2 regions of the Mesorhizobium sp. FG116 genome follow, and region 1 is predicted to be linked to the other one. Evidence: predicted binding sites of a transcription regulator. Region 1 holds the regulator's gene; the other holds the start of a gene.
What was found. Region 1 encodes PhoB, which activates phosphate uptake and scavenging genes when phosphate is short. Its sites were predicted from a motif close to TGTCATNNANCTGTCAT; they were not measured.
Positions count from the first base shown of each region.

Region 2: olsB (l-ornithine N(alpha)-acyltransferase) is a predicted target of PhoB. The motif match lies at 5,599-5,615, and genes of this name have one in related genera.

Region 1 covers NZ_JBMDKS010000009.1:42,471-50,085, forward strand. Annotated here, with positions in the region: gene pstA (phosphate ABC transporter permease PstA) at 1-1,289, shown strand, start outside; gene pstB (phosphate ABC transporter ATP-binding protein PstB) at 1,304-2,128, shown strand; gene phoU (phosphate signaling complex protein PhoU) at 2,170-2,871, shown strand; gene phoB (phosphate regulon transcriptional regulator PhoB) at 2,897-3,586, shown strand; gene ACODTY_RS09485 (ROK family transcriptional regulator) at 3,615-4,862, opposite strand; gene xylF (D-xylose ABC transporter substrate-binding protein) at 5,099-6,139, shown strand; gene ACODTY_RS09495 (sugar ABC transporter permease) at 6,451-7,615, shown strand, end outside.
Region 2 covers NZ_JBMDKS010000018.1:105,548-113,162, forward strand. Annotated here, with positions in the region: gene ACODTY_RS15260 (nitrite/sulfite reductase) at 1-208, shown strand, start outside; gene ACODTY_RS15265 (phosphoadenylyl-sulfate reductase) at 183-947, shown strand; gene ACODTY_RS15270 (DUF934 domain-containing protein) at 1,140-1,676, shown strand; gene ACODTY_RS15275 (fatty acid desaturase) at 1,705-2,727, opposite strand; gene ACODTY_RS15280 (hypothetical protein) at 2,838-3,038, opposite strand; gene grpE (nucleotide exchange factor GrpE) at 3,248-3,919, shown strand; gene ACODTY_RS15290 (trimeric intracellular cation channel family protein) at 4,015-4,647, shown strand; gene olsB (l-ornithine N(alpha)-acyltransferase) at 4,660-5,496, opposite strand; gene ACODTY_RS15300 (ATP-binding protein) at 5,709-7,615, opposite strand, start outside.

The sequences.
Region 1 (7,615 bases):
CGGTGGCGACAGCGCCCGCGCGGCGCGACATCGGGCTGAAAGCGCGCTACCGCGCCGAGCGCCGGTTCCGCATCTACGGCGTTCTGGCGATTTCGGTTGGCCTGATCTTCCTCGCGATCATGCTGGCTTCGATTGTGCAGAAGGGCCACACCGCGTTCTGGCAGACGACAGTGACCTTGCCGATCAGCTTCGACGAAAAGGTCATCGATCCGCAGGGCGAGCGCGCCACCGATCCGAACGTGCTGATCAAGGCGAACTATCCGAAGCTTGCCGAGAATGCGCTGGTTGCCAAGCTTGGCATCAATCCGGACGACAAGGCTGCGGTGCGCAAGCTTAAGGGCTTCCTTTCCGACGGCGCGCGGGTGCAGTTGCGCGACATCGTGGCCGCCGATCCTTCGGTGATCGGCACCACGCGCGACGTTGAGGTGCTTGCCTCGGCCAACCTGGACTCCGCCTTCAAGGGCCAGATCGACCTCAGCGTCGACCAGGCGCGGCGCAAGGTCTCGGACCAGCAGGTCGCGTGGATGAACCAACTCAAGGCCGAAGGCGTCATGGCCGAACATTTCAACACCGGCCTGTTTGCCTTCGGGGCTTCCAGCAGGCCGGAAACGTCCGGCATGGGCGTTGCCATCATCGGCTCGTTCTACATGATGGCGATCGTGCTTCTGCTGGCGCTGCCGATTGGCGTTGCCGCGTCGATCTACCTCGAAGAATTCGCCAAGAAGAACCGCTTCACCGACCTGATCGAGGTCAACATCAACAACCTGGCGGCCGTGCCGTCGATCGTGTTCGGCCTGCTCGGCCTTGCGGTGTTCGTGAACTTCCTCGGCATGCCGCGCTCGGCTTCCATCGTCGGCGGCCTGGTGCTGACGCTGATGACGCTGCCGACAATCATCATTGCGACGCGCGCGGCGCTTGCCGCCGTACCGCCTTCGATCCGTGCCGCGGCTCTCGGCCTCGGCGCTTCGCGCATGCAGATGGTGTTCCACCACATCCTGCCGCTGGCCGCACCCGGCATCCTGACCGGCACCATCATCGGGCTGGCGCGCGCGCTAGGTGAAACCGCACCGCTGCTCCTGATCGGCATGGTGGCCTTCGTGGCCGACTATCCGGCGACGCCATTCGACCCGGCGACGGCGCTGCCGGTGCAGATCTACATGTGGGCGAACGAAGCCGAACGCGCCTTCGTCGAGCGCATGTCGGGCGCAATCATCATCCTTCTCATTTTCCTGATGGCCATGAACATCACGGCAATCGTGCTGCGCCGGCGTTTCGAGCGGCGCTGGTAGCAAAGGGGCGAACAATGAATATCATGACCGAAAAAACCCTTGAAAGCGCGGTGGACGCCAAGATGAGCAGCCAATCCAACGAAGCGATCAAGATGCGCGGCGACAAGGTCGGCGTGTTCTACGGCGACAAGCAGGCGCTGTTCGACGTCGATCTTCTGGTGCGGCAGAACCAGGTGACGGCGCTTATCGGGCCGTCTGGTTGCGGCAAATCCACCTTCCTGCGTTGCCTCAACCGCATGAACGACACCATCGACAGCGCCCGCGTGGTCGGCAAGATCACGCTCGACGGCGAGGATGTCTACGACAAGGCGATCGACGTGGTGGAATTGCGCGCCCGCGTCGGCATGGTGTTCCAGAAGCCAAATCCGTTCCCGAAATCGATCTACGAAAACGTGGCCTATGGCCCGCGCATCCACGGCCTTGCCCGCAACAAGACCGATCTCGACGGCATCGTCGAAACGAGCCTGAAGCGCGCCGGCCTGTTCAACGAGGTCAAGGACCGCCTGCATGAGCCGGGCACCGGGCTTTCCGGCGGTCAGCAGCAGCGCCTGTGCATCGCGCGCGCCATTGCGGTGTCGCCCGAAGTGATCCTGATGGACGAGCCTTGCTCGGCGCTCGACCCGATCGCCACCGCGAGGGTGGAAGAACTGATCGACGAACTGCGCCAGAACTACACCATCGTCATCGTGACCCACTCCATGCAGCAGGCGGCGCGCGTGTCGCAGCGCACGGCGATGTTCCATCTCGGCTATCTGGTCGAGGAGGGCGCGACCGAGAAGATGTTCACCAACCCCGACGACAAGCGCACGCAGGACTATATCACCGGCCGCTTCGGCTGAGCCGTTATCTGCGAAACGCCAAGAGATTTGAGGACAGCATCATGGGTGAGCACACCGTTGCGTCATTTGACGAAGACCTCAACGAGGTCAGCAGACTGGTTCGCGACATGGGCGATCTTGCCGGCTCGATGGTGAGCGGGGCGACGCGCGCGCTGCTCACCTCCGACAATGCGCTGGCCCAGCGCGTTGTCTCCGAGGACGCGGTGATGGACACGCGCCAGCGCGAACTGGACGACCGCGCGATCACGCTGATCGCCAAGCGCCAGCCGATGGCGCAGGACCTGCGCGCGGTGGTCGGCGCCATCCGTATGGCAGGCGACCTGGAAAGGATCGGAGATCTGGCCAAGAACATCGCCAAGCGCGTCAGCGCGGTCGGGCAATCGGCCGCGCCGCGCGAACTCGCCCATTCCATCGAGACCATGGCAGGACTTGTGCTTGACCAGGTGCAGGGCGTCATCGAGCGCCACGCGGCCCGCGACGCCGCAGGGCTGGTGAAGCTGCGCGACGAGGACGAACGCATCGATGTCAAGTATACGTCGGTGTTTCGCGAACTTCTCACCTACATGATGGAGGACCCGCGCAACATCACGCCCTGCACGCATCTGTTGTTTTGCGCCAAGAACCTTGAGCGCATCGGCGATCATGTGACCAATATCGCGGAAAACGCCTACTATGTGCTGACCGGCGAGCAGTTGCCGGTGCATCGTCCTAAGCAGGACGAGACGGCAATGTCCGCCGCCTGACGCGCAAGACGGGAAGACGAACAAGATGATTGCACCGCGCATCATGGTGGTCGAAGACGAGGAGCCGCTGGGCGTCCTGCTTCGCTACAATCTGGAATCGGAAGGCTATCAGGTCGAAGTGATCCCGCGCGGCGACGAAGCCGAGATCAGGCTTCAGGAGAATGTGCCCGACCTTCTGGTGCTCGACTGGATGGTGCCTGCGGTTTCCGGTATCGAATTGTGCCGCCGCCTGCGCATGCGCCCGGAGACCGAGCGCTTGCCGATCATCATGCTGACGGCGCGCGGTGAGGAGAGCGACCGCGTGCGCGGGCTTTCCACGGGTGCCGACGACTATCTGGTCAAGCCGTTCTCGACGCCCGAATTCATGGCGCGGGTGAAGGCGCTGTTGCGGCGGGCCAAGCCCGAAGTGCTGTCCTCCGTTCTGAAGGTCGGCGACATCGTGCTCGACCGCGAGTCGCACCGAGTCTACCGCAAGAAAAGCGAGATCAAGCTTGGGCCGACCGAGTTCCGCCTGCTCGAATTCATGATGCGTCATCCGGGGCGGGTGTTCTCGCGCGGGCAGTTGCTCGACAATGTCTGGGGCGAGACCATCTATATCGACGAGCGCACCGTGGACGTGCATGTCGGGCGGCTGCGCAAGGCGGTCAACAACGGCCGCATGCCGGACGTCATCAGGACCATTCGCGGCTCCGGCTACGCGATACAGGAAGAGTAGGGCAGTTAAAGGAAAGTCGGCCGAGCGCTCACGCCATTTCGTGCCCGGCGGCGAGTTCCATCTGGGCCGGGTTGCCGGCGGCGAAAATCTCGTTATCGACGAAGGTCAGCGCGCGCATGGCGCAGCCGCCGCGTAGCAGCGCAAGCTCGTCCGGTTCGGTGTCGAAGGATATCGAGGTCGAGTGGTGGCCGCCCGCCGTGCGGGCGATGGCTTCGCGCAGCGCCGGTTCGATGAGGTCGAAGGCCGCAGCACTTGCCCCGACCATTGCGACCGGGGCCGGATCAATCAGCGCAAACAGGCTGCCGAGGCCGAAGCCGAGTGCCTCGCCGGCCTTGCGATAGGCTTCCCGTTCCGGCCCGTCATGATCCCTAGCCGCGTCCGCCAAGGCGCGCATGTCGGCCTCGCCGATGTCGTCCACCGGTTCGGCGTTCTCGTCCATGCGCCGCGCATTGCGCCAGATGGCGTAGTTGCCGGCATAGGCTTCGATGCAGCCGCGCCGCCCGCAACGGCAAAGCGCGCCGTCCGGACGGTGGATCATGTGGCCGAACTCGCCGCCGGACGAATGCGTGCCGGTAAAGAGTTCGCCCTTCAGCACCAGCCCCATGCCGATGCCGTGCGACAACAGGATGGCGATGAAGTCGTTGCGGTAGCGTTCCGGGTCGCGCCAGCGCAGCGCCACCGCCATCATGTTGCAGTCATTCTCGACCGTGACGGGCACGGAGAACTCGCGTTCCAGTATGTCGGCAAAGGCGATGTCGGTGTGCGGCGTGATCGGCGACCAGAGCATGGCGCGGGCGGGCGCATCGGTGATGCCCTGTATGGCCAAAACGATGCGCAGGACGCGACGGCCGTCGCGCCTTGGATCGTCGAGCTTGCGCCGGACGATTGCCACGCATTCGCTGATGAGCTGTTCGCGCGGCATGGCGCGGGTGTCGAGCCGATGCTGTTCTTCGGCGACGATTTCGCCGGCATAGTCAAGCAAGGTGGCGGCGAGGAAATTGAGCGACAGAACGACCGTCATCACCACGGCAGCCTTCGGCTCAAGCGTCAGCGCCACTTGCGGCCGGCCACGCTTGAGGGCAAGCTGTTCGTGGCGGGCCTCGGCCAGAATGCCTTCGGCAATCAGGTCGGACGAGATGGCCGATATGGTGGAGTGGCTGAGGCCGGTGACCGCGGCGATTTCGGTGCGCGAGGTCTGGCCATTGCGCCGCACGGCCGAGATGACCATGGCGCGGTTGCGCCGTCGCAAATCGTCGTGGCGGATTCCAACCGTCATGTCGCGTTGTCCTCCCTCCGGCCGCGCGCCGTGCATAACAGCACAGTGATAGTGTCAGAAGCTCCAAGGGATGTCATTATTTAATTCGAGTTCCGAAAAAAATCATTTGCGGCTGCGGAATCCCAGTTGACAGAGATGCGGTGTTGCGGCACACTTTTTTCGAGGCTCGAAAAAAAGAGCTTCCGCACCAGCATCGGGTCAGATTAGTCGCGCCTGTGTGGCGCAGGGAGGAAATCATGAGGAAATTTACGGCCGCCATCCTGGCGGGTGCCGCTATGTCGCTGACGCTTGTCGCGACCGCCGAGGCAAAGGACAAGGTCATCGGCGTCTCCTGGTCGAACTTCCAGGAAGAGCGTTGGAAGACCGACGAGGCTGCCATGAAGGCGGCAATCGAGGCTGCCGGCGACAAGTACATCTCCGCCGACGCGCAGTCGTCCGCGGCCAAGCAGCTTACCGACGTCGAAAGCCTGATCAGCCAGGGCGCCAATGCGCTGATCATTCTGGCGCAGGACGCTTCGGCCATCGGCCCGGCAGTGCAGAAGGCGCTGGACGAGAGCATTCCGGTCGTCGGCTATGACCGCCTGATCGAGAACAAGGACGTCTTCTACCTCACCTTCGACAACAAGGAAGTCGGCCGCATGCAGGCCCGCGAAGTGTTCAAGGTGAAGCCGGAAGGCAACTACGTCTTCATCAAGGGCTCGGGTGCCGATCCGAACGCCGACTTCCTGTTCGCAGGTTCGATGGAAGTGCTCAAGGAAGCCATCGACAGCGGCAAGATCAAGAATGTCGGCGAGGCCTATACCGATGGCTGGCTGCCGGCCAACGCCCAGAAGAACATGGAGCAGTTCCTGACCGCCAACGACAACAAGGTCGATGCGGTTGTGGCGGCCAATGACGGCACCGCCGGCGGCGTTGTCGCAGCTCTGACGGCGCAGGGTCTTGCAGGCAGCGTTCCGGTCTCGGGCCAGGACGGCGACCATGCCGCCCTGAATCGCGTGGCGCTGGGCACCCAGACCGTTTCGGTGTGGAAGGATGCACGTGAGCTCGGCAAGAACGCCGCCGAGATCGCTTCGCAGCTTGCCGACGGCAAGGCCATGACCGACATCGCCAATGTGCAGGACTTCACCACGCCTGGCGGCAACACCGTCAAGTCGGTGTTCCTGACCCCGATCGCGATCACCAAGGACAATCTCAACGTCGTCATCGACGCCGGCTGGATTTCCAAGGATGCGGTTTGCGCCGGCGTCGCCGCTGGTGCGGTTGCGGCCTGCAACTAAGTTCGCCTGACGGCAAACACGATGCGCCGCGGCCCAAAAGCCGCGGCGTTTTCAAAAGCCGCAGGTGCAATTGCCCAGTTCACTACGGAACGCCGCAATTGACGGCGAGGGCACGCGATGAGGCCACATCTTTCAACGCGCTTTCCGCTTCCGGCGACGCCGGAAAGACAATAGCATGAGCTTGCTGCGCCGATGCGTCGGACCGAACTGGACGCAGCGAATATCGATCCGATGCAAGACGGCCAGATGGGCAACACGCCGATTGGTTGGATGCTTGTCTGCAGACATCAGCAAGCCGGTGGGAGGAAATCATGAGTGACGCGACCTCTGCAACGACGGTCGACCGGGCGCGCGAGGCCGAACTCGGCCCCGTCGCCCGCTTCCTGAAAGCGACAGAACTCGACACCCGCATGCTGGGCATGGTCGCGGCGCTGATCCTGATCTGGATCGTGCTGCACTTCCTGTCCGGCGGGCTGTTCCTGACACCGCGCAACCTGTGGAACCTCTCGGTCCAGACCTCGTCGGTCGCGATCATGGCGACCGGCATGGTGCTGGTCATCGTCATGCGCAACATCGACCTGTCGGTGGGTTCGCTTGAAGGCGTCATCGGCATGATCATGGGCGTGCTGCAAGCCCAGATACTCATTCGTGTAGTGGGCTTTCCAGCCGGCGACCCGTGGATTTGGATCATCGCGCTTGCCTGCGGCGTAGCCTTCGGCCTGCTGATCGGGGCGTTCCAGGGCTTCATCATCGCCTATCTGGAAGTGCCGTCCTTTATCGTCACGCTCGGCGGCCTTTTGGTCTGGCGCGGCGCGGCATGGTGGGTGACCAGCGGCCAGACGGTCGCGCCGCTCGATGCAACGTTCCAGCTCATGGGCGGCGGTCCAAACGGTTCCATCGGCGCGACGTGGAGCTGGATCATCGGCATTGTCGCCTGTCTGGCGGTCATCTTCATGCTGCTCAATGGGCGCACACAGCGCAAGCGTTTCCGCTTCCCGCTGCGGCCGGTATGGGCCGAGGTATTTCTCGGCGCCGTTGCCTGCGCTGTCATCCTGGGCGCCATACAGGTCGCCAATTCCTATCCGTGGCCGGTCGGCATCGTGAAGCGCTATGCGGAAGCGAACGGCATAACCATTCCCGAAGGCGGGTTGTTCATCGCTCACGGTATCGCCATTCCCGTTTTGATGGCGGTGGCGGTCGGCATCGTCATGACGTTTGTCACAAACAGGACGCGCTTCGGGCGCTACGTCTTCGCCATCGGCGGTAACCCTGAGGCGGCTAACCTTGCCGGCATCAACACCCGCTGGGTGACGATGAAGGTGTTCATGATCATGGGCGCGCTGGTGGCGATCAGCGCGGCGATCTCATCAGCTCGCCTCAACGCTTCCACCAATGCGCTCGGCACGCTGGACGAACTTCTGGTCATCGCGGCGGCGGTCATTGGCGGCACGTCGCTTGCCGGCGGCGCGGGCACCG
Region 2 (7,615 bases), on a different contig from region 1:
CGGCTCCGCCGACGAGAACACCACGGTCGGCGAGATCATCGGCCGCGGCTTCGGCCCTGACGAGATCGTCGATGCGGTCGAAACGCTGGTCGAAACCTATCTGTCCATTCGCAACGATCAAACGGAACGCTTCCTCGACGTCTACCGCCGGGTTGGTCCGGCGCCGTTCAAGGAGGTTCTCTATGGAGCAGAAGCCAGGGCCGCTTGATGGCGTTGCCCAAGCAGAAAGCGGTGTCGCTGCCGAGGCAGCGGGTCTTGATGCGCTCTATGGCCACCTCTCTGCGGCCGAGATCATCGAACGCGCGGTCTCGGAGTTGTTTGGCGGAAAGATAGCTGCGGTCTCCTCGTTCGGCGCGGATTCGGCGGTCCTGCTGCACCTGATTGCGCAGGTGGACCGCAGCCTGCCGATCGTCTTTCTCGATACCGGCAAGCATTTCGAGGAAACGCTTTCCTACCGCGACGCGCTCGCCGCCGATTTCGGGTTGACCGACATTCGCGTCGTCACCCCGGACGAGGCGGCGCTGGCGCGCATCGATCCGACCGGGCGCCTACACGAAACCAACGTCGATGCCTGCTGCGATGTGCGCAAGGTGGAGCCGATGGCGCGCGGCGTCGAGCCGTTCCGGGCATGGTTCACGGGCCGCAAGCGTCATCAGGCGTCGACGCGCGCCGCGCTGCCGGTCTTCGAGGCCGTCGGGCCGCGCATCCGCATCAATCCGCTGGCGCATTGGACAACGTCGGATCAGGCGGACTATATGCGCGCGCATGCCTTGCGGTCGAACCCGCTGGTCGCCTATGGCTATCTTTCGATCGGCTGCTTCCCATGCACGAAGCCCGTCGAAGAGGGGCAGGATGCGCGCAGCGGCCGCTGGGCTGGTCATGCCAAGACCGAATGCGGTATTCATCTCTCCGGATTGGAAAATTCGCTGACCGACGCTTCTCTCTAAAGCATGATCCCGAAAAGTGGGTACCGGTTTTCGGACAGGATCATGCTCAAACAAATACGCGGCATGATCCCGAAAAGTGGGTACCGGTTTTCGGACAAGATCATGCTCAAACAAATACGCAGCATGATCCCGAAAAGTGGGCACCGGTTTTCGTACTGGATCACGCTCAAGTAACCCTTAGGATGCGCCTGCATGACTGATCAGACGCCAGAGACAGAAGTCCGCCTCTGGACCCCGCAGGGTTTTCGCGAGGACGAGTGGACCCATGCCGAAAGTGCGGAAGCACTTTCAGGCAATGGCCGCTTCATCCTGCCCTTGCAGGCGTTCCTCGACCTCGATCCGAAGGAGCGGGAACTCGCCAAGGAGCGGCTCGGCGTCGTCTTGCAGCCGGGCGACCAGTTGGAGGCCATTGCCGGCCTGCTCGACACGCTTTCGCTGGTGGCGCTGGCGTTCCCGGCCTTCACCGATGGACGCAGCTTTTCAAAGGCTGAGCTGTTGCGCAGCCGCCATGGCTTTGCGGGCGCGGTGCGCGCCATCGGCAAGGTTCTGGTCGACCAGTTGCCGCATATGCTGCGCGTCGGCTTCACCGAGTTCGAGATTTCCAACCCGGTGCTTTTGAAGCGGCTTGAAAGCGGCGATGTCGGCGGCTTGCCGCTCTACTACCAGCCTGCCGCCAAGCCGGCCTCGCCCGGCAGCACATATTCGTGGCGGCGCACGCCCGGCACGTGACTTTGCCGTAAGCCTCTATCGAACAGGCTCAGCCTGCCGCGTGCGCTTCGCGGAAGGTCACTAGTTTGCCGCGCGTTTCGTCCCACAGCGCCAGTTTCACGAAACGAAAGCTGTCGATCAGCGTGATGCGGCCGATGGTTTTCAGTTCCGGATGATCGCGCAACACCTCGGGCAGCCGGTAGTGAGGCACCTTGGCGGACAGATGGTGCACATGGTGGATGCCGATATTGCCGGTAAACCAGCTCAGCAGGGCCGGCAGGTCGTAATAGGACGATCCGTACAAGGCCGCGTGCTGGAACTCCCAGTCCGGCTCCCTTGCCCACTCCGTTTCCTCGAACTGGTGCTGCACGTAGAACAGCCATATGCCGATTGACCCGGCGAGAATGACGATCGGCAGATGGACGACGAGGAATGCGCCGAGCCCGACGAACCAGGCGGTGAAGGCAACGGCAAACGCGATGGCGACGTTGGTGGCCATGGTGGAAACCCAGGGCGTCATGCCATCCTTCATCATGCCCACCGGCAGTCTCTGCTCAAACACGAACAGCCAGGTCGGGCCGATGCCGAACATCACGAGCGGGTGCCGGTAGAGCCGGTAGGCGATCCGGCGGCGCAGCGGCAGCGCGCGATATTCACCGACGGTCAGCGTCTTGATGTCGCCCATGCCGCGCTGGTCGAGGTTGCCGGCACTGGCGTGGTGAACCGCATGCGCGCGCCGCCAGTAGTCATAGGGCGTGAGCGTCAGGACGCCGAGCACCCGGCCGGTCCAGTCGTCCGCATGGCGGTTGGCGAAGAAGGAGCCATGGCCGCAGTCATGCTGGATCATGAACAGGCGCACGAGAAAGCCGGCAGCCGGAATGATCAGCACGAGGCCCCACCAGTAGCCATAGGCGTAGGCCGCCCACGTCAAGGCCCAGATGGCTGCAAACGGGAAGAAGGTGATGGCGAGTTCAAGGGCGCTGCGACGCCGGTCAGGCTTCTTGTAGCGCGCCAAAATCTTGATCCAGGCGCGTTTGCTGCTTGCAACCGCTTCGGGGGAAATCATGTTCATCAGAAAACTTAGACAGCCAGCTTCTGCCCGACAAGATGAAACGGGGTCGGCAAATGGTCTTATTGTCACGTATGCGAAATCCGTGCCCGGTACCGGCCCGGTTTCGAACTCTAGATGCCGGCTTTCCTCTCCGCGTCCTTCAGCTCGTCGAGGAGGGCTTGCAGATGCTGGGGAATATCGTTGACCACTTTGAAGGCAGGCATTTCGCGCAATTGCCGCCGCGTCGTCGGCATTGCGGCTTGCTTCCTGATCGTGCGGGCCAGTTCGCCCAGCTTCTCGCTGGCACTTGTCTTGCTGGCTGTGCGGGTCATCGTTTCAAATCCTTTACTGGCTTCGAAACTCCCTGTTGTCGCAGATGGTTCCCGCATTGCAGCACGAATGCAAACGCTAGCCGTCAACAGGGTAAAATTTGATTTAATCTGGAACATTGTCCCAGCAGGTCGAGTTCAATGCCCGATAGGGGCCCGATAGGCCTGCACAAGACAGCGCACCCCTTGATTTTTGGCTGCCGAACCTCGATATCGGGCGCAACTTCCAAACCGTTGAGATGATGGAAAACGCGATGAGCGACCAGGCAAAAGACGAACGCGCGCCCGACGAGACCGAGGCCACGCAAGACGCTGTCGAACGCACCGAAGGTGGCGTCGAAGGCGACTACGAAGCCTTGATGCGGCTTTTGAAGGAAAACGAGGAACTGAAGGACCGGGCGCTGCGCGCCGCTGCCGAAATGGAGAACCTGCGCCGTCGCACAGCGCGCGACGTGCAGGATGCGCGCGCCTATGCGATCGCCAATTTCGCGCGCGACATGCTTCAGGTGGCCGACAACCTGCAGCGCGCGCTTGATGCCATTCCGGCCGAAGCCAAGGCGTCGGGCGACGCCGGGTTCAAGGCGTTGATCGAAGGCGTCGATATCACCGCGCGCGGCATGATCGGCACGCTCGAGCGCCATGGCGTCAAAAAGCTCGAACCGAAGGGCGAGAAGTTCGATCCGAATTTCCACCAGGCCATGTTCGAAGTGCCAAATCCGGAAATCGCCACAGGTACGGTGGTCGAGGTCGTCCAGCCCGGCTATTCGATTGGTGACCGCGTGCTGCGCCCGGCCATGGTGGGCGTTTCCAAGGGTGGCCCCAAGCCCGCAGCCAGCACCGCTGAACCGGGCCCGGTCAACGAGCAGGCCGAAAAGGACGCGTAAGGGGAGGGCGGCAGGGCCTTGCGCCCTAGCGCGATCCGGTAAATTCTGACTGCCCTACTGCCCTACTGCCCTACTGCCCTCTTGAACCGCGTCCCATGAACGCCATCACGCTCTTCGATTATTCAGGCGTTGCCGTGTTCGCGGCGACAGGGGCGCTTGCCGCCTCGCGCAAGCAACTCGACATCATCGGCTTCCTGTTCCTGGCCAGCGTCACCGGCATCGGCGGCGGCACCTTCCGCGACCTCATCCTCAATGTGCCGGTGTTCTGGGTCAGCAACCGAGACTATGTGCTGATCTGTGCGGCGGTCGCGGTGCTTGTCTTCTTCACCGCGCACCGGGTCGAGTCCCGCTACAAGCTGTTGCTTTGGCTCGACGCCATCGGCCTTGCCGCCTTCGCGGTCATGGGCGCTGCCAAGGGATTGGCCATCACCGGCTCGCCGCTGGTCGCAATCATAACCGGCATGCTGACGGCGACTTTCGGCGGCATATTGCGCGATCTTCTGGCCGGCGAACCGTCGGTGCTGCTCAAGCCCGAGGTCTACGTGACGGCGGCGCTTGTGGGGGCCGCTGCCTATACGCTCGGCGATCTTGCCGGCCTACCGCCGCTCCTGTCGGAGATCGGCGGATTCCTGGCAGCCTTCATCGTGCGTGGAGGCGCGCTGAAATTCGGCTGGTCGTTCCCGGCTTACAAGAGCCGGCCCGGCCGCAATCCCGAAGACATTCCGTAGCGCTCGAAAAATTCAGGCCGCGAAGCGCTGGCCATCGCCGCCATAGTAGTTGACGTAGCGCGCGCCGATTTCCTTCACCGGCATCACCACCAGCACATCGACTGTCGAGAAATCATGATCGATGACGCAGCCGTCGCCGATGCGTGCGCCAACGCGCAGGTAGCCCTTCACCAGCGGCGGCATGGCGGCGATTGCCGCCTTGGCGTTCACCGCCTCGATCGGCATCAGATCCATCGGGCAGTAACGGTGCGGCAAGGCGCGCACGTCCCAGGCAGCGTCCGTGCGGCAGTGGTGGGCGAGATAGGTCAGCGCCTCGGCGTGCGCCGCCGGCACCGTGCCGTGGAAGGACGCGCAGCCGGTCATCACGCCGATCTCGTAGTGGTTGATGTAGGCCCAGATGCCCTGCCACAACGCCTCGATGGTGCGCTTGGAGCGATAGTCCGGCAAAACGCAGGAGCGGCCAAGCTCAAGGAAGCGCTGGCCCGGATGGCGCGCCACCAGACGCGTCAGCTCGAACTCGCCTTCGGAGTAGAAGCCGCCGGCAGCAACCGCCGCTTCCTGCCGCAACAGGCGATAGGTGCCGACGATGCGGCGATGTTCGGGGCCGGGAAGGCTGGTGTCGAATACCAGAAGGTGGTCGCACAGCGGATCGAAATGATCGATGTCGCGCTGGTCGAGCAGATGGAGCCGGCCCTTGCCGGCGCCCAGTTCATCGTAGAATACGCGGTAGCGGATTTCCTGCGCGGCTGCGATCTCCGCGTCGTTGCGGGCCAGCCGCACTTCCAGATTGCCGATACGGCCAAGCGGCGCGCCCGGCACGAAGGGTGTGGACTTCTGCGCCGATACCAGGGCCGGGCCGGCTTCGGGCTTGGCATCACCTTGCCGAATCGCTGACTGCACGAGTGATTCTCCTTCGAGCCATCCCTCTTGGCGCGGGGATACGATGGTGGTGCAACAGGATTGTGACAGTAGCGTGATACTGTGTGATGGGCAATGATTGGCCGGGAAATGAACAGGCCAAGCCGGCTCAGGATCGGCACCGGCACCGAGCGGAAAAACGCTCAGGCCGTGAGCTGTTCCTGAATGGCGTCCACCAGCGCCTGCGGGTCGAGCGGCTTGGTGACGAAACCCGAAGCCCCGTGCGCCAGCACCGCATGGCGGGTCTTTTCCTGACTGTCGGCGGACAGAACCATGATCGGGATCGGCGGCAGGCCCTGTTCTTCCTCGTGCCGGCGGATGATGGCGATGGCATCCATGCCGTCCATCACCGGCATGTGCAGGTCCATAAGCACGACATCGTAGCGGTTGCGGCGGCCAATGCTGACCAGCGCCTCGACGGCTTCCTTGCCGTTGCCGACCACGTCCACCCGGTGGCCCGCCTTCAGCAAGGTCGCGCGGGCAAGCATGGCGTTGATCTCGTTGTCCTCGGCGATCAGCACAGACAGGCCGGGGCCGCGCTTGGCCGGGGCCTTGCCGCGCGTGGTGCCGCGTTTCTGCGGATTGGCGGCCGCCACCACCGCCGTCTGGCCGGCAACCAGCACGCGCAAAAGGGTTTCGCCGCGCACCGGCCGCGCCAGGAAACTGGCGTAGCCGTTGGCGCGATATTCGCCCAACCGGCCGCGATCGGTCGGCGCGATCAGCGTCACGGCTTCGCTCGATGCAAAGCCCGTCTGGCGCAACTGCTTCAGCACGCGCCCGTCGCTTTCCTCGATTGCTGCGTCAACCATCAGAACGTTGGAGCCGTTGGCCAGCGCGCTCGCCCTTGCCGGCGTTTCGGCAAGGGTGACCGTGCCGCCATAGGCGCGGATGGTGCTGGCAATCGCCTCTGCCTCTACCGTGTTCCTGGACACGATCACCACGCTGCGCCCGGCCAGCATATTGTCGCGATTGTGCGGCGGTTCGGTCGCCTCAGTGGCGGGGATTTCGAAGACGAACTCCGCGCCCTTGCCGATGGTGCTCGACACCGAAATCGTGCCGTCCATGGCCGTTACCAGCCGCTTGGAAATGGCGAGCCCCAGCCCCGCGCCGCCATGCCTGCGCGTCGACGTGCCATCGACCTGCTCGAATTCCTCGAAGATGCGCTCAAGGTCCACCTGCCGCATGCCGGGCCCGGTATCGGTCACGGTGAAGCGGATGCGGTCGGCCCCGTCGGTCAACTGGCGCGTGATGCTCAGGAATACGCCGCCGCTGTCGGTAAATTTGATGGCGTTGCCGATCAGGTTCAGCATCACCTGCCGCACCCGGCCCGGATCGGCGCTGATCGTCTGCGGTACGTTCGGCGCGACGTGGCAGCCGAGGCCGATGCCCTTGGAATAAGCGCGCGAGGCCAAGAGCTCGACGATGTTGTCGGCCAGTTCGCGCACCGACATCGTCTGCGGCTCGGGGTCGAAGCGGCCGGCCTCGATCTTGGAATAGTCGAGCAGGTCCTCGATCAGCGCCAGAAGCGCGCTGGCCGAGGTGGAAACCGCGCCGACATAAGTGCGCTGTTCGGGCGACAGATCGGTGTCGGCCAGAAGTTTCGCCATGCCCATGATGCCGTTCATCGGCGTGCGGATTTCGTGGCTCACCGTGGCGAGGAAGCGGGACTTGGCCTGGCTGGCGAACTCGGCCCGCTCGCGCGCCGTGATGAGCGACGATTCGGCGCGCTTGCGGTCGGTAATGTCGCGGGCAATGGCGCGGTGCGATACCGAGCCGCTTTCCTTGTCGCGCACGGAAAGCTCGATCCACGAGAACCAGCGCTGGCCGTTCGGCGTGCGGATGCCGACATCGGTGGAGCTCAGGCAGTCATGGTCTGAAAAGGCGGCGTCGGGAACGATGCCGATGTCGATGCCGAGTTCGGCCAGCGTCATGCCGGGCAGGTCGTGCGCATCGACGCCGACCAGATCGGCGAAGACCTTGTTGGTGTAGACGATGTTGCCTTGCCGGTCGCGATGCACGACGAGGTCGCCCAGCGCATCGATCAGGCCGC